3 regions of the Promicromonospora sp. NPDC057138 genome follow, and region 1 is predicted to be linked to each of the others. Evidence: riboswitches for the same ligand, from Rfam matches in the RefSeq annotation. Region 1 holds a riboswitch; each other region holds the start of a gene.
The links. Region 1 has a riboswitch for thiamine pyrophosphate ahead of thiC (phosphomethylpyrimidine synthase ThiC). Riboswitches for the same ligand answer to the same signal wherever they lie in the genome.
Positions count from the first base shown of each region.

Region 2: it holds a riboswitch for thiamine pyrophosphate, as region 1 does, so the genes downstream of both, thiO (glycine oxidase ThiO) here and thiC (phosphomethylpyrimidine synthase ThiC) in region 1, are expected to answer to the same signal.
Region 3: it holds a riboswitch for thiamine pyrophosphate, as region 1 does, so the genes downstream of both, ACFT2C_RS18090 (thiamine ABC transporter substrate binding subunit) here and thiC (phosphomethylpyrimidine synthase ThiC) in region 1, are expected to answer to the same signal.

Region 1 covers NZ_JBHUUX010000021.1:155-5,850, forward strand. The annotation lists gene ACFT2C_RS13690 (C39 family peptidase) at 1-1,269, opposite strand, end outside; TPP riboswitch at 1,423-1,528, shown strand; gene thiC (phosphomethylpyrimidine synthase ThiC) at 1,525-3,309, shown strand; gene ACFT2C_RS13700 (LacI family DNA-binding transcriptional regulator) at 3,430-4,560, opposite strand; gene ACFT2C_RS13705 (MFS transporter) at 4,672-5,696, shown strand, end outside.
Region 2 covers NZ_JBHUUX010000095.1:7,191-12,886, reverse strand. The annotation lists gene lnt (apolipoprotein N-acyltransferase) at 88-1,713, shown strand; gene ACFT2C_RS27480 (C40 family peptidase) at 1,813-2,640, opposite strand; gene ACFT2C_RS27475 (hypothetical protein) at 2,747-3,199, opposite strand; gene thiE (thiamine phosphate synthase) at 3,250-3,897, opposite strand; TPP riboswitch at 3,921-4,024, shown strand; gene thiO (glycine oxidase ThiO) at 4,016-5,206, shown strand; gene thiS (sulfur carrier protein ThiS) at 5,203-5,499, shown strand; gene ACFT2C_RS27455 (thiazole synthase) at 5,502-5,696, shown strand, end outside.
Region 3 covers NZ_JBHUUX010000034.1:43,047-48,742, forward strand. The annotation lists gene ACFT2C_RS18075 (CocE/NonD family hydrolase) at 1-564, opposite strand, end outside; gene ACFT2C_RS18080 (ABC transporter ATP-binding protein) at 723-1,451, opposite strand; gene ACFT2C_RS18085 (ABC transporter permease) at 1,451-3,157, opposite strand; gene ACFT2C_RS18090 (thiamine ABC transporter substrate binding subunit) at 3,133-4,230, opposite strand; TPP riboswitch at 4,225-4,330, opposite strand; gene ACFT2C_RS18095 (DUF4235 domain-containing protein) at 4,368-4,649, shown strand; gene ACFT2C_RS18100 (PAS and ANTAR domain-containing protein) at 4,748-5,524, opposite strand.

The DNA of each region.
Region 1 (5,696 bases):
GTCGGTCGACGTCTGCCACACGCGCTCGAAGTTCTCCCGCGTGTACACGACCCGCACGGCCTCGTTGCTCGCCTTGTTCGGGTCGTTGATGATCGGGTCGCCCTCGGCGGTGAACCCGCGCAGCACGACGAGGTGCCCGTCGGTGCCGTACCCGGCCTCCGGCATCTCCTCCTCCTCGAAGTTGATCGAGAAGACGAGCGGGATTCCCGCCTTGATGAACTTTTCCGCCTCTGCGAGGGAACGGAGCCGGGTCACGAAGGACTGCAGCCCGAACGTGTTCGCGTAGGCCGCATTGAACGGCCAGTTGCCCGCGCCCTCGTACGCGTAGTCCCAGGTGTTCATGGCGGCGTAGTCGACCTGCGGGTCGCCGTTCGGCGCCTCGATGCCCTCCAGCTCCTCGGCCGGCACCTCCAGCCCGTGGGAGTAGATCACCATCGTGGACGACGTCGGCGAGCACCACACCTGGCCGCCGCCCCCGAACTCGGGGTACTCGCCGCGGTGGATATTCTGGCTGAACTGCGGCACGTCGAGCGCCACCTCGCGGCCGAGCGTGAAGTCGCTGGTGCCCGTGTAGTGCGAGTCGGGCAGGTACTCGTTGGTCATGGTGCTCACACCGTTCAGCCGCGGCGAGACCCGCGTGCCCGCGGGCCGGTACAGCGTGGCCCGGGTCTGGAACGCGTCGGGCTCGTAGCCCGACTTCGCGACGTAGGTGTCGGTGAACAGGTACGCGTCCGCGTCGGTCTGGCCGTTCACGGATGTGCGGTGGATGTCGCCGACGCCGTCGGCCGGAGCGAACTCGTCGCCTGACGCCCAGCGGCCCATCACGAACCACTTGGTCCACGTCCCGTCGGCCTTGCGCCCGCGGAACTCGATCTCGACCCACGTGCCCGTGGGGGTGTGCGCGTTCCACGAGCTCACGGACTCGTCGACCGCATACCCGGTCTCCACGACCGGCGACGTCCACCGGCCCGTCTCGTAGGCGACGGGCGTGCCGTCGCCGTACGGGTCGGTGTACTCGACGGTCTCGCTCGCGCCGCGCAGCACGAGCCCGCCCTTGGTGCTCGGCCGCAGGTTCGACGTCCTGCCCGCCAGGAGCTCGCGGTAGCCGTTCCATGCGGTCAGCGTGATCTGGTTGTCCGAAGCCGCCGGGCCCGGCTCGGGCGCACCCGCCGCCGGCACCGCACTCGCCACGATCCCTGCTTGCACCACGAGCGCTCCCGTCGCCGCCAGCGCGAACGCCCTCGTCCGCAGTGTTCCTCGAATCGACATGCCCACCTCCATGTCCGGGGCCCGCCACTGGGTGGGTGAGCCGTGGACCTTCTTTACCAGACCGGGGGGTGAATTGGCATCGAAAGTCGGGACAGCTCGGCGTCATCCGAGAGACCAGGCGACCGACGCCGGTCCGCGGTGCTAACGTCGTCCGCGATCCCACGGGTGCCTCACGCAGGGGCTGAGATCGGGCTGGACGGCCCGGGACCGTTGAACCTGTCCGGTTAACACCGGCGTAGGAAGCAGGAGTCTCATATGGAGAACACCCAGTCCCGCACGCTCGCGTACGAGTACGCAGCCGAGCACGACGGCGGGCACAGCACACCGCACGACGACGGCCTGCGGGTCCCGGTCACCGAGATCACGCTGGCGCCGTCCCCCGACGGCACCCCGAACGAGCCGGTGCGCGTCTACCGCACCCAGGGGCCGGGTTCCGACCCGGTGCGCGGCCTCGCGCCGGCCCGCGAACCCTGGGTCGTGGCCCGGGGAGACACCGAGGAGTACGACGGCCGCCGTCGGGCCCTCGCCGACGACGGCCGCGGCGCACTGCGCCGCGGTGCCGCGACCGAGGAGTGGCAGGGCGAACGACGTCGGCCGCGCCGGGCTGCCCCCGGCCGGACCGTCACCCAGATGCACTACGCCCGCCAGGGCGTGATCACGCCGGAGATGCGGTACGTCGCCCTGCGCGAGAGCTGCGACGTCGAGCTGGTGCGCAGCGAGGTCGCCGCCGGCCGGGCGATCATCCCGAACAACGTGAACCACCCGGAGTCGGAGCCGATGATCATCGGCCGGGCGTTCCTCGTGAAGATCAACGCGAACATCGGCAACTCGGCTGTCCACAGCTCGATCGCTGAGGAGGTGGAGAAGCTCGAGTGGGCCACCAAGTGGGGCGCCGACACCGTCATGGACCTGTCCACGGGCGACGACATCCACACCACCCGCGAGTGGCTCCTGCGGAACTCGCCGGTGCCCATCGGCACGGTGCCGATCTACCAGGCTCTGGAGAAGGTGAACGGCGACGCGAGCGCGCTGACCTGGGAGGTCTACCGCGACACGGTGATCGAGCAGTGCGAGCAGGGCGTCGACTACATGACCGTGCACGCCGGCGTGCTGCTCCGGTACGTGCCGCTCACGGCGGACCGGGTCACCGGCATCGTCTCGCGCGGCGGGTCGATCCTCGCGGGCTGGTGCCTCGCGCACCACCAGGAGAACTTCCTCTACACGCACTTCGACGAGCTCTGCGAGATCTTCGCCCGGTACGACGTCGCCTTCTCCCTGGGCGACGGCCTGCGTCCCGGCTCGCTGGCCGACGCCAACGACGCCGCGCAGTTCGCCGAGCTCGACACGCTCGCGGAGCTGACCAAGCGGGCCTGGGCCCACGACGTCCAGGTGATGGTGGAGGGACCCGGGCACATCCCGTTCCACCTGGTGCGGGAGAACGTCGAGCGGCAGCAGGAGCTGTGCGACGGCGCCCCGTTCTACACGCTCGGCCCGCTGGTCACCGACATCGCGCCCGGCTACGACCACATCACCTCCGCCATCGGCGCCACCGAGATCGCCCGGTACGGCACCGCGATGCTCTGCTACGTCACGCCCAAGGAGCACCTCGGCCTGCCCGACCGCGACGACGTGCGCACCGGCGTGGTGACCTACAAGATCGCCGCGCACGCCGCCGACGTCGCCAAGGGGCACCCGGGCGCCCGCGACCGGGACGACGCCCTGTCCAAGGCCCGCTTCGAGTTCCGCTGGCGGGACCAGTTCAACCTGTCGCTCGACCCGGAGCTCGCCGAGGCGTACCACGACGAGACCCTCCCGGCCGAGGCCGCGAAGACCGCGCACTTCTGCTCGATGTGCGGGCCGAAGTTCTGCTCGATGCGGATCTCGCAGGACATCCGCGACGAGTTCGGCGGGGCACAGGCCCAGGGTGCGCTCGCGGGCGCGACGGCGGCCGTCCAGGCGGAGGGCATGGCCCAGAAGTCCGCGGAGTTCCGCGCGGCGGGCGCCGAGGTCTACCTCCCGGCCCCGCAGCTCCGCCCCTAGCCGCGTTCCGCGAGGTAGAGCGTGTGTCCGGACACACGCTCTACCTCACCGACCATCCGTCCGCGAGGTAGAGCACCTGTCCGGACACACGCTCTACCTCGCGGACAGGTGGGCAGACGGTCAGGGGAGCGCGGTCAGGTCGGGCACGGGGCCCGTCGTCGTGCCCTCCACGAGATTCACGGGGAGCACCACCGACTCCGGCTGCTCGCCGGCGAGCAGCGCGATGACGGCCAGGCCGAGCGCCCGGCCCTTCTCGACGAGCGGCTGGTGCACGCTGGTCAGCACGTCGGGGGAGAGCCACGGCAGGTCGAGCCCGTCGAACCCGGCCACAGACACGTCCTCGGGCACCCGCAGGCCGAGCTCGCGGGCCGCGATCACGGCGCCCGCGGCGAGCAGGTCGGAGTGGGCGATGATCGCCGTCGGACGGTCCCGGGCGGGCGCCCACTCGGACAGGATCTCGGTGGCGGCGTCGCGCCCGTGCTCCACGAGCGACGCCGGCGTCTCCCACGACATCACGGGCTCGATGACGTCCCGGACGCCGGCCAGCCGGTTGCGGGTGGGCGTGCGCTCGGCGGCGGTGAGCCGGTCGGCGTCGACCAGCCCGGACCGTTCGTCCCGCCCGAACGGCAGCGTGATCTCCGCGATCCGCGTGTGCCCGAGCTCGACCAGGTGCCGCACGGCCTCGGCGGCGCCTCGGCGGTCGTCGACGCTGACCACGGGCACGCCGGGCACGTTCTGCCCCTCGCCGATCACGACGGGCACGCCTCGGCGCTGCAGGGCGGCCAGGTTCGGGTCGTCCTTCAGGGTCCCCCACACGAGCACCGCGACGTCCATCGCGGCGGCCTCGACCAGCGGGTCGACGGCGGCAGGCAGCCCCGCCTCGGCCGCGAGCCCCATGGACTGCGCGGTGGCGCCCTGCGGCATGCCGGGCACGAGCAGCACGCCCAGCCCCTGCTCGCCGATCGCGGAGACCAGGCCGTGCAGCACCTGGGTGGAGACGGGGTCCCGGAACGACCGGCCGAGCTGGTCGCCGATCACCACACCCACGATCCCGGACCGCCCCGACCGGAGCTGCCGCCCCAGGGGGTTGGGCCCGGAGTAGTCGAGCTCGCGCGCGGCGGCCAGGACCTTCTCCCGGGTCTCGGGGGTGATGGGTCCCGCACCGGAGAAGGCGAGCGACGCGGTGGAGACGGAGACACCTGCCAGCTCGGCGACCCTCGCGAGGGTCGGTCGTACGGTCTGGCGGCTCATCGCGGTTCCTTCTCTCGCCTCGGGCACCGGTGGTGCAGGACCCAGGTATCTGCTGGGCTGATCCCAGATTGTGGCCTACGGTCGGGAGATTCAATCGCACCGAGGAGTTCAGTGCCTACTGCACACGCCGCCGCCCGTGCGGTCTTCGTCGTCTTCGCAGCCAGCGGGTTCGCCTTCGCGAGCTGGGCATCCCGTCTTCCGGCGGTCCGCGACGGCCTGTCCTTCTCCGAGCAGGAGATGGGTTTGCTGCTGCTGACGGGGTCGATCGGCTCCGTCGCCGCCATCCCGCTGTCGGGCCTCGTCGCCGAGCGGTTCGGTACCGCGCGCACCGTCCTGAGCTTCGCGGGGGTGCTCGTGGTCGGCCTCGCCGTCGCCGGGTTCGGCGTCGCCGCCGGCGAGCACCTCGCGGTGCGGCTCGGCCTGGTCCTGTTCGGCGTGGGCGCCGGAGTCTGGGACGCCGCGATGAACCTCGAGGGCGCCGCCGTGGAGCAGCGCCTCGGCCGCGCGATCATGCCGGTCTTCCACGCCGGGTTCTCGTTCGGCACGGTGGTCGGGGCCGGCCTCGGCATCCTGGCGGCGGAGGCGCACGTCCCGGTCCTCTGGCACGTCGTGGCCGCGGGCGCGGTGGCCCTCCTGTCGGTGGTGATCGCGGTCCGCTACTTCTCCCCGAGCGTGGTCGCGGCGGCGCTGCCGGACGGCGCGGCCACCGCCGGGGCGGGCAGCGCGGACGGCGCCGACCCGGGAGAGATGACGCCGCCGCCGTCGGGCATCCGGGGCCTGCTCGCCGCCTGGGGCGAGCCGCGGACGCTGGCGATCGGGCTGGTGGTGCTCGCCGCCGCGCTGACCGAGGGCGTGGCCAACGACTGGGTGGGCCTCGCGGTGGTGGACGGGTTCGGCACGTCCGACGGGATGGGCGCCGTCGGCCTCGCCGTCTTCCTCACGGCCATGACCGCCGCCCGGCTCGCCGGGACGGGGGCCATCGACCGGTTCGGGCGTGTGCCGGTGCTGGTGCTCTCCGCGCTGCTGGCGTTCGTGGGCGTGCTGACGTTCGCGCTGGTCCCGATCCTGTGGCTGGCCCTGGTCGGCGTCGGGCTGTGGGGGCTCGGCGCGGCGATGGGCTTCCCGATGGGGATGAG
Region 2 (5,696 bases), on a different contig from region 1:
GCGGCGAGGTCTTGTTCTCCACGGTGATCGGGATACGGTACGGCTGGCCGCGTCCACCCCTCCGCTCTCCGTGAAGGCGAAAAGCCCTTGGTCAAGAACGTCATCCCGGCTCGGTTCCACCCGCCGGCGCGGGACACCACGCACGCGGAGCGCCCGCTCGTGCCGGCGTGGGCGGCGCTCGCCCTCGCGGTGGCCGGCGGGTTCGCGCTCGACGCGGCCTTCCCCTCGCTCGGCTGGTGGCCGCTCGCCTTCGTCGCCGTGACGCTCGCCCTGGTCTCCCTCGTCGGGAGGAGCCTGTGGGGCAGCGTGCTCGTCGGCGCGGCGTTCGGCGCCGCGTTCTACTTCCCGCACGTGTCGTGGGCCGCGCGCTTCCTCGGCGACGACCCCCTCGGCTGGCTGCCGTGGGTGGCGCTGGCCTCCGTCGAGACGCTGCTCCTCGCCGCCCTCTCGCCGCTCGTCACGCTCGCCTACCGGTGGCTGCCGCGCTGGCGCGACACCGCGGGTACGCGGCTCGTGGCGCTCCCCGCACTCGTGGCCGGGGCATGGGTGGCGCGCGAGCTCGTCGTGGGGTCCTGGCCGTACGGCGGGTTCCCGTGGGGGCGGCTCGGGATGAGCCAGTCCGAGAGCCCGATCGCGCCCGTCGCGTCGTGGCTGGGCGTGTCCGGGCTCGGGTTCCTCATGGTGGCGCTGTGCGCCGGAGCCGTCGAGGCCGCCCGGTGGGCGGCCCGCCGCGCGACGGAAGGCGACGCCCGTCCGCTGTCGCTCCCACGATGGTCGGGCGCGGTTCCCGTCGGCCTGCTCGCCGTCGTCATGGTCATGGTTCCGCAGTTCCCGACCGCCGACGCCGGGACGCTCCGGGTCGGCGCCGTGCAGGGCGACGGGCCGGCGGCCTTCTCGGACCGGCGTGCGCCGCAGGAGGTGCTGCGCTCGCAGCTCGCCGCCTCCGTGCCGCTGGAGGACGAGCGGGTCGACGTGGTGCTGTGGCCCGAGGGCGGCGTCGACAGCGATCCCGCGGCCGAACCGGCCACCGCGCGGGTGCTCTCCGAGGCCGCCGACGCCTACGGTGCGCCGATCGTCCTGAACGCGGCGTCCGCGGTCGGGGAGCTCGTCTACAACACGTCGTTCCTCTGGACGGGGGACGGCCCCGAGGTGACGCACGCGAAACGGCACCCCGTGCCGTTCGGCGAGTACATCCCGGACCGGTGGCTGTACGGCGCGATCGTCCCCGAGCTCGTCAACCTGCTGGGGCGCGAGTACACGCCGGGTGACGACTCGCCCGTCCTCGACCTCGGCCGGGCGAAGGCCGGCCTGGCGATCTGCTTCGACGTGGCCTTCGACGACGTCATCCGGGAAGACGTCAACGACGGCGCGCAGGTGTTCATGTTCCAGACGAACAACGCCGACTTCCGCGGCACCGACGAGAACCTGCAGCAGAGGGAGATCGCCCGCATGCGCGCGATCGAGACGGGCCGCAGCGTCGTCAACCTCTCCACGACGGGCACCAGCCAGGTGTTCGCCCCGGACGGAACGACCCAGCAGACCCTCCCGTTCGACGAGGCAGGGCTCATGACGGCCGACGTCGAGCTGCGCGACGGCCGCACCGCGGGGATCGTGCTCGGCCCCTGGATCCAGGGGCTGGCGCTGTGGGGAACCCTCGCGAGCCTGGCGGTGCTCGCCGCCGGCGCACGACGGCGTCGGCCCGCCGCCGTCTGAAGCCCGCCACCGTCTGAAGATCGGCACCGTGTGAGACCCGGCAGGGCACGCTTCCCGTCCAGTCGGTGAGGGGCCGCCTGGCCCCTCACCGACGACGGGTCACCCGACGCGCAGGACTATCGGGTTGGACTGCCAGACCTGGGTGTACCGGACGGTCTTGCCCGGGACCGGGGCCTCGACCTGCATGCCGTCGCCCGCATAGATCGCGATGTGGCCGGGCGACCAGAGCAGGTCGCCGGGTTGCGCCTGCGACCAGGGCACCTCGGTCCCGGCGTACCGCTGCTCGGACGAGGTCCGGGGCAGGTTGATCCCGACCTGCGCGAACACGTAGGACGTGAACCCGGAGCAGTCGAAGCCCGCAGGCGTCGTGCCGCCCCAGACGTACGGCACTCCCAGGTAGCGCATGGCGACCGATATGACGGCGGACCCCGACGCCGAGGCCGGGATGTCGATCGCCGCCGCGGCCTCGGCGGCCGCTTCCGCGGCCTCCGCGGCGGCCTCGGCCTCCGCCTCGGCGGCGAGCTGTGCCTGGTAGTCCTCGTTCTCCGCGGCCGAGACGACGGAGACCGCCGCCTTCTCGACCTTGAGCTCCGCATCGGGTGCGACCGCCACGACGCCCGCGGCGGCGACCGTCTCACGGGCCTGCGCGGTCAGGGCGTTCAGGTCGGTCGCGTTGAGCGTGCCCTGGACGGGTGTGCCGGCCAGCGACGTGCTGACCGCGTCAGCCGGGGCGGCCTGGGCGGCGGGTGCGGCGACGAAGGACAGCAGCACGCCCGAACCGGCCGCCGCGACGACGGCGGTGCGGCCGGCGAACGCGCTGACCTGCTCGGAGGTGGCTCGGGCGACGTCGGCCAGGACCGGGCGGCGGGCCGCCCGGTGCCGACCGCGGCCAGGTGCGGTACTGGTCGGGTTGAAGCTGGGCTCCATGAAAGCGGGGACCTTTCTGATCGGAGTAGAACCACACGCGCGACCCCGCTCCGGGGCGCGCTGGAGCCGCCGGCACCCAGGGGTGGCGCCGACGGGATGTGGTGGTCTACGTCCGGGAGATCCCCAGGGCGGTCAGCGACGGCGCCGCGGCGTCGGTCACGCTCGACCGGACCGGGGGCTCGCGGTGTGCCAGGTCGGCCACGAGCCACTGCGCGGCGAGCTCCGGCATCACGGCCGGCCCGGGCGGCGGCTGACGGACCGGGTCGCCCTGCGCCGTCAGCGAGCGGTGGTCGGAACAGCCATGGGCGCCGTCGTCCGGAGGTGCGAGGGCTGCCTCGACGTCCGGCGCCTCGGCGACGGTCGTCTCGGCGGCGGGCCACAGGCCCGGGCTCTGCACGGCGGCTTCGTCCGCGTGGCCGGCGGCCTGCTCGTTCAGGTGGACGCCGCACAGGACCTGCGCGCCGAGGACGGCGAGCACGAGGAGCATGACCGTCAGGACGCTCGCTGACCAGCGCCGATGGTCGGCGAGCAGCGAGGAGGGGCGACGTGTCAGGCTCATGGCGAGGCCAAGAGTAACGGAGCGGATACGGTGCCAGGCAACATCGGGCTCTACCCGTCCGCGCCCGCGATCCGGCGGCGCAGCGCGGCGGCCGCGGCCCGGGGGTCGTCCGCCCGCGTGATGGCGCGGACGACGACGACGCGGCGCGCCCCAGCGTCGAGCACCTGGTCGAGGCGGGCGGCGTCGACCCCGCCGATGGCGAACCAGGGCGTGGCCGGCTCGCGGGCGGCGACGTCGCGCACCAGGTCCAGGCCGACGGCGGCGCGGCCCGGTTTGGTCGGCGTGGCCCACACCGGCCCGACGCAGAAGTAGTCCACGCGGGGCTCGGCCTCGGCGGCCAGCGCCTGGTCGAGGGAGTGGGTGGAGCGGCCCAGCACGGGGCCGTCGCCCAGCAGGGCCCGCACCGCGCCGGGCGGCAGGTCGCCCTGGCCCATGTGCACCACCGGCGCTCCGGTCAGCCCCGCGATGTCGGCCCGGTCGTTGACCGCCCACAGCGCGCCGTGCTCGGCGGCCACCCGGGCGACGAGCGCGTGCAGCTCGACCTCGCGGGCCGCCTCCAGGGACTTGTCCCGGAGCTGGACGACGTCGACGCCGCCCTCCAGCGCCGCGTGCAGGAAGGGTTCGAGGTCGCCGGTGTCCTGACGGGCGTCCGTGCACAGATACAGGCGGGCGTCGGCGAGCCGGGTACGGGGGTCCACGACCGCGAGTGTAGGGCTATCGTTGTCGCGTGCACGGGAGCCCCGGACGGGGCTGAGAGGGCGCAGGGCGCCGACCGTCGAACCTGATCTGGGTCATGCCAGCGAAGGGAGCAGAACTGTGAGCAGTCATGTGTGCGACGTCCTCGTCATCGGCGGGGGCATCGTCGGCCTGACCGCGGCCTGGCGCGCGGTGGAGGCCGGCGCGAGCGTCGTCGTCCTGGACCCGTCGCCCGGCGACGGCGCCACCCACGCCGCCGCCGGCATGCTCGCGCCCGTCATGGAGGCGGGCTTCGGCGAGAAGGGGCAGGCGCGGCTGGGCACCGCCTCGCTCGCCCTCTGGCCGGCGTTCGCCGAGGCACTCGAGCGCGCGGCTGGCTTGCCGCCGGGCGCCGTCGGCCTGGAGACCGCCGGCACGCTCGCCCTCGCCTACGACCGCGACGACCTGGTCGCGCTGCGCCGGCTGCTGGACCTGCACAGCGGGTGGGGCCTCGGCTCGGCGGAGATCGCGCCGGACGAGGCGCGGCTGCGGGAGCCCGGCGTCGGGCCGCGGGTGGCGGGTGCGGCGTGGGTCCCGGGCGACCATCGGGTGGACCCGCGTGCCGTGCAGGTGGCCCTGTCCGCCGCCGTCGCCGCGCACGAGATCCTCGTGCGGCGCGCCGCGGTCTCGCTGACCTGGGCGGACGACGCCGTCGTCGGCGCGCTCGACGAGGCGGGCACGGCCTACGCCGCCGGGACCGTGGTCCTGGCCGCCGGGCACGCGAGCGGCTCCCTGTTCGCGGGAGCCCCCACCCGCCCGGTGCCCGGCACGACGCTGCGCCTGGCCGCCGACGTCGACCGGGCGCCCGCGGTGGTGGTGCGGGGCACCGTGCAGGGCCGCCCCGTCTACGCCGTGCCCCGCCCGGTCCGGCCCGACGGGACGCGCGAGGTGGTCGTGGGCGCGACGTCGGACGAGCGCGCGGACGACCACCTGACCCGGGCCGGCGACGTCTTCGCGCTGCTGCGCGACGTGCGCGCCCTGCTGCCCGGGCTCGACGACGCCGTGCTGCTGGAGACCGTCACCCGGTCCCGGCCCGGCAGCCCCGACAACGCGCCGATCCTGGGCTGGGCGGCCGACGGCCTCTACCTGGCCACGGGGCACCACCGCAACGGGATCCTGCTCACGGCGCTGACGGCGGCCGCCGTCGACCAGGCGCTGGGCGTGGCGCCGGACGGCCCAGCAGCCATCGCGGCCGTCGAGGCCGCCGCCCGGTTCGCGGACCCGCGCCGGTTCGCCGACGCATACAGCACTACTCGAGGAGGCACAGCATGACCGCAGCACCGTCCGCGGCCGCAGCACCGTCCGCGTCGCCCGGCGCCGCCGGAGCGCCGATCGCCGAGGCGCCGGGGGCCGCCCTCGTCAACGGCGAGCCGTACCCGCTCGACAGCCCCCTGCCCGTCGCCGACCTGGTCGCGCGCCTGCTGCCCGGCCTCGTGGTCGACGGCGCGCCGCAGGGCGTCGCCGTCGCGCTCGACGACGCCGTCGTGCCGCGCGGCGCCTGGGGCACCACCACGGTCCGGCCCGGAGACCGCGTCGAGGTCGTCACCGCAGTGCAGGGAGGCTGACCATGGACGACGCACCGCTGACCATCGCGGGCACGCCGCTGGGATCGCGCCTGGTCATGGGCACCGGGGGAGCGGCGAGCCTGCTGGGCCTGGAGGACGCGCTCGTAGCGTCCGGCACGGAGCTGACCACCGTCGCGATGCGGCGCGTGTCCCGGCCCCGGCCGTCGGACGACCCGGCCCGCTCCGGCGACCCCTCC
Region 3 (5,696 bases), on a different contig from region 1:
GACGTCGCCCGTGGACCACTCCTGGCTCGCCGACCACTCGATCGCCGCGCCGATGTCGGCCTGCTCGCCCGGCCCCACCCAGTCGAGGCAGCCGGTGCTGCCGCCGAACCCGCGGATGTCGACCATCACGAACGTGTACTCGTTCGCCATGAGATCGGCGCCGTCGACGAAGTCCCGGAACCGAGCGGACGGGCCGACGACGTCCCAGCCCTCCGGCCCGGTCGCGCCGGCGTGCGCGAAGTACGGCCCGACCGACAGGATCACCGGCGTCCGCGCGTCCGCGGCGAGGTGGGCGGGCCGCAGGATGTCGGCGTGCAGCTCCACGCCGCCCGACGACGGGAAGTACGCCTCGGTCCACGCCGCGCCCTCCGGCACGCGCTCGTTCTCGTCGTGGGTGACGGGGTCGTCGGAGGTCGCCGCCGTCTGGCCGACAGCGGCTCCGCCCGGGCCGGCGCCCGTGGCGGGCGCTCCGCTCGCGGCGGGTGCGGCGCTCGCGGCCAGCATGAGCGTGGCCGCTGCGGCGACCGCGGGCGCAGTCCTGCTGAGTCTCGTACGAAATCTCATCGGGCGTCCTCCCCCAGGGGACCCAGGTCCGATATGCCTGGGTTTACCCGAGAGGTTAGAGAACATTCACCCGCAATGCCCGCAATTGGGCGAGAGTTGATCCGGGCGTAACACCCGCCCAGGGCAGAGCGGCGCGCAGTGCTGTCTCGGCGAGTGGCTCAGCCGCGCAGGCCCAGGAACTCCGCCACCTGGTCCGACGCCGGGGCGGCTCGCAGCTCGTCCGGCGCGGCTACCTGGAGCAACCGCCCGCGGTCCATCACGCCGACCCGGTCGGCCACGGCGGCCGCCTCGGCGTGGTCGTGCGTGACGAAGACCGCCGTCGTGCCGGTCTCGACCAGTGCCGCACGCACCTCGCCCGCTAGCCGCTCGCGGAGCTGCCGGTCGAGGGCCGACAGCGGCTCGTCGAGCAGCAGCAGGCGCGGTCGCGGCGCCAGGGCCCGCGCGAGGGCCACCCGCTGCTGCTCCCCACCCGACAGCGTGGGCACGGCCCGCTGCTCGTAGCCGGCAAGCCCCACCAGGCCGAGCAGCGCGGTCACGCGGGCATCGCGTTCCGCCCGGGACAAGTCCTGCGTCTCCAGCCCGTAGGCCACGTTCCGCCGCACGTCCCGGTGCGGGAAGAGCTGACCCTCCTGGAACATCAGCCCGAACCGGCGCTTGTGCACCGGCAGCCCGGCCAGGTCGGCGCCGTCGTACAGCACGTGCCCGCCCGCCAGCGGCTCCAGCCCGGCCACGGCCCGCAGCAGGCTGGACTTGCCGCAGCCGCTCGGCCCGAGCAGCGCCACCACCTCGCCGGGGTCGACGTCCAGCGACACCCCGTCCACCGCCGTCGTACCGCCGTACCGGACCGAGACGTCCCGGACCTCCAGCCCGGCCTCCAGCCCCGCCATCAGAACTCCCCTCCGGCGCGCTCGTCGCGCAGTCGCTCCGCCACCATCATGACCGTCGCGGTCAGCGCGGCGAGCACCACCGACGCCGCGAGCGCCATCCCGTAGTTCTCAGCGCCGGGCCGCCCGATGAGGCGGTAGATCACGACGGGCAGCGTCGCGCCGTCGGGCCGCGCGAGGAACGACGTGGCGCCGAACTCGCCGAGCGACACCGCGAACGCGAACCCGGTGGCCAGCCCGACCGACCGCAGGGCGATCGGGAGGTCCACGGTCCGCAGCACGCGGCCGGGGCCGGAGCCGAGCACCGCGGCGACCTCGCGCAGCCGGGGGTCGATCGCCCGCAGCACCGGCAGCACGGTGCGGACGACGAGCGGCACGGCGACGACGGCCTGCGCCACCGGCACGAGCAGCCCGGACGTGCGCAGGTCCAGGCCGAGCACGGGCTGGTCCATGGTGATGAGGAACCCGAAGCCGACGGTCACGGCGGACACGCCGAGCGGGAGCATGAACAGCCCGTCCAGGGTGCCGACGGCGCGGCGCGCCCCCACGGACCGCGGCCGGCGGGACACGACGAGCGCCACGAGCCCGCCCACGACCAGCGAGAGCACCGTCGCGACCAGGGCGATGCGCAGCGAGGTGGCAGTGGCCTCCCACACGGTCACCACGAGTGCGTTCCGCTCGCCGGTGGTCCCGAGGGCCACGTAGTTGCCCGGGCCCCAGGACCCGTCGGGCTCCCGGAGGGACCGGGCGACCAGCCCGGCGAGCGGCAGCAGCATGAGCCCGACGACGATCGCCGCCCCCGCCAGCGCGACCGCCACGTCCGCGGGCGAGCGCCAGGACAGCGGCCGGGCCGCGCCCCGCGAGGACACGAGCCGCAGCGCAGCCTCCCGCCGCCGGCGCGCCCGCGCGGACGCCGCGAGGGTCGCCGAGATGACGAGGAGCTGCAGGATCGACAGCACCGACGCGGACCGCAGGTCCAGGAACTGGGTGGTGCGGGTCCAGATCTCGGTCTCGATGGTCCCGTACCGCACCCCGCCGAGCACCAGCACCACTCCGAAGGCGGTAGCGCAGAACAGGAACACCACCGAGGCCGCCGACGCCACGGCGGGCGCCAGGGACGGCAGGGTCACCGTCCGGAACACCCGCGCGGGGCTCGCGCCGAGGGATGCGGCGGCCTGCTCGGTGCGCGGGTCGAGCCGCTCCCACAGCCCGCCGACCGTCCGCACCACCACTGACACGTTGAAGAAGACGAGCGCGACGACGATCCCGGCCAGCGACTCCTCCAGCCCGAGGAACCCGAGCGTGCCGCCCGGGGCGAACAAGGCGCGGAACGCGACGCCGACCACCACGGCGGGCAGCACGAACGGCACGGTCACGAGCCCGCGCACCAGGGTGCGTCCGGGGAACGAACGCCGGTACAGGAGATAGGCGAGCGGCAGGCCGAGGAGCACCGAGAACGCGGTGCCGAGCACTGCCTGGGTCAGCGTGAGCCCGACGAACCGCCACGTACGCGGGCGGGACAGCACCTCGGTGAAGCCGGTGAGGTCCAGCACGCCGTCGGGCACGAAACCGCGTGCCACGAGCGCGGCCACGGGCCAGGCGAAGAAGACCGCGAGGAAGCCGAGGGGGACGGCGACCGCCGTCCCCCAGAGCAGCGCAGCGGGCTTCAGGCCCAGCGGCCGCCTCAGCCGACTACGGTCTCGGTCCACCGCTCGATCCACTCGTCGCGGTGCTCGCTCACGTCGGCGGGCTCCACCTCGAACGGCGCGTCGGCCTGGGGCGCGAACTTCTGCCAGTCCTTCGGGAGCTGCACCGAGGAGTCGGCCGGGTACATGTACATCGACTCCGGCAGCGCGGCCTGGACGTCCTGGGTGAGCAGGAAGTCCACCAGCTCCTGCGCGCCCTCGGGGTTGTCGGCGCCGGCCAGGACGCCCGCGTACTCGACCTGCCGGAAGCACGTCTCCAGCAGGGCGCTCGTGGTCGACGTGGAGCCGTCCTCGCTCACCGTGAACGCCGGCGACGTCGCGTACGACAGCGCGAGCGGCCGCTTGCCGCCCTCCCCGGCGCCCGAGAAGTCCACGTAGTACGCGTCCTCCCAGGAGTCGGCGACCTTCACGCCGTTGTCCACGAGCGAGGCCCAGTAGTCCTCGAAGCCGTCCTCGCCGAACGCCCCGATGGTCGCCAGCAGGAAGGCGAGCCCGGGGGACGACGTCGCCGGGTTGGTCACCACGAGCAGGTCCCGGTACTTCGGGTCGGCCAGGTCCTCCAGGGTCTTCGGCACCTCCAGGCCGGACTTCTCGAACCAGGCCTCGTCCGCGTTCACGCACACGTCGCCCTGGTCGATCTGGGTGAGCGCCCCGCCGACCTGCTCGACGCCGTCGGGCAGGTCGGCGGGCGTGTACGCCTCGACCACTCCCGCCTCCAGCGCACGGGAGGCGAACGTGTTGTCGATGCCGAACACGGCGTCGCCGAGCGGGGCGTCCTTGGTCAGGACGAGCTGGTTCACCAGGGTTCCGGCGTCGCCCGCGGCGCTGACCTCGACGGTCATGCCGGACTGCTTCTCGAACCGGTCGATCAGCTTGTCGTCGAGCGCCCAGGAGTCGTGGGTCACCAGCGTCACGGTGCCCGACGCCGACGGGTCTCCCCCGCCGGTCTCGGAGCCACCGGACCCCGGGCCGCCGGAACAACCGGCGACCAGCAGTGCGACGGCTGCCGCCGCGGCGACCGCTCCGACCGTCCCGGTGTGCACGGTGCCCCTGTGGGCACCCGAAAGACGCAACATCGTGCCTCGACTTCCTCCGCCGGTGTGACCCGGATCAGGTTCAAGGGTCTGCGGTTGTCCGCACTCTCAGCGCCCGTGGGGCGCTCCCCTGTCGTGTCCAACCAGACTACTGGCCCGTCGGGGGCTACGGTGTGGAGGTGGCCCAGATTGAGACGGAACAGACACTCGCCGAGAAGGTCGGCACTCTCGCCCTGACGCTCGCGGCCGGCTGGGTCGCGCAAAAGGCGGTCGGCATGATCTGGAAGGGCGTGACGGGTAACGACGCGCCCAACAAGCCGGACGACCCAGAGCTGGACCTGGTGCAGGCCACCGTGTTCGCGGCGGTCGCCGCCGGCACGGCGGTGCTCGCCAAGCGCCTGGCGGCCAAGGGCGCGCACAAGGCCGCCCGGGGGCTTGCCGCCCGCCGATCGGCGCGCTGACGACACTCGGCACACCACGCCGTCCGACGCACTGGCCCCCCGGCCCCCGAGCGGGCTCGACCCGCGGCCGACCCAACCCGAGCCCACCTCAGCCAGCCTCAGCCCGCGAGCTTGCGCGGCCGCCGGGTCAGCAGCGGGTCGTGGCCCCGCGGCCGGCCCACGGGCTCGATGCCGTCGAGCGCGCGCGTCAGCGCGGCCTGCGTGACGCCCTGCTTCCCGCTCTCGGCGCGCAGCCTGGTCATGACCTGGTCGGCCGCCAGCCGCAGCGGTACGCCCGCCTTGCTAGCGGCGTCGAGCAGCAGGTGGCCGGCGGTCTCGTCGTCCACGCCGCGGACCGCGACGATGACGCCCTTGGCCTGCTCGATCACCGCCTGGCTGACGAAGGCCCTGGTGACCACGCCGTCCGACCGGCGGGTCAGCGCCTCCTTCTCGACCGGCGTGACGTCGATGACGTACCCGGCCAGCTCGGGCGGCCGGTCCTCGCTGCCGCGCCAGCCCTGGCCGATGACGACCAGCGAGCGCGTACGGCCCTTCCGGTCGACGATCCGGTGCGCGCAGGCGAACGGCCTGCCGAACCGCAGCGCCTCGGCGGCGGCACGGACCATGCGGCCGCGATCGTCAGGGTGCTTCCGCGAGCACAGCGCTTCGAGGCCCGGTTCGACCTCGTGCCGCTTCCAGCCGTGCATGGTGTAGACCTCGTCCGACCACCACCAGGTCCCCGAGCCGAGCTCGACGCGATAGCGGCCGACGAGCAGGTTGGTCCCCAGGCCGAGAGCCTGTGCCAGGTCTCCCACCGAGACGTTCGGTGGCGGTGTCGCGGTGTCGCCTCCGGCGCCGTCCACGAGAGCGAGCCTGGGCTGCTTGAAAGGGGGCATGTATCCCTCCCAGATCCGATGCGGACCGGGAGCCGCTTCATGACTCCGCGCTCTCGATTGTAGAGCGACTCGCCCGGGTAGGGGAGCCCCTTTCCTCCTCCGAGTTGTCCGGCTCCGAGTTGTCCGGTGACTCCCCGGGCTGTCCGGTGCGAGCGGCGCGGCCTCGTGCCAG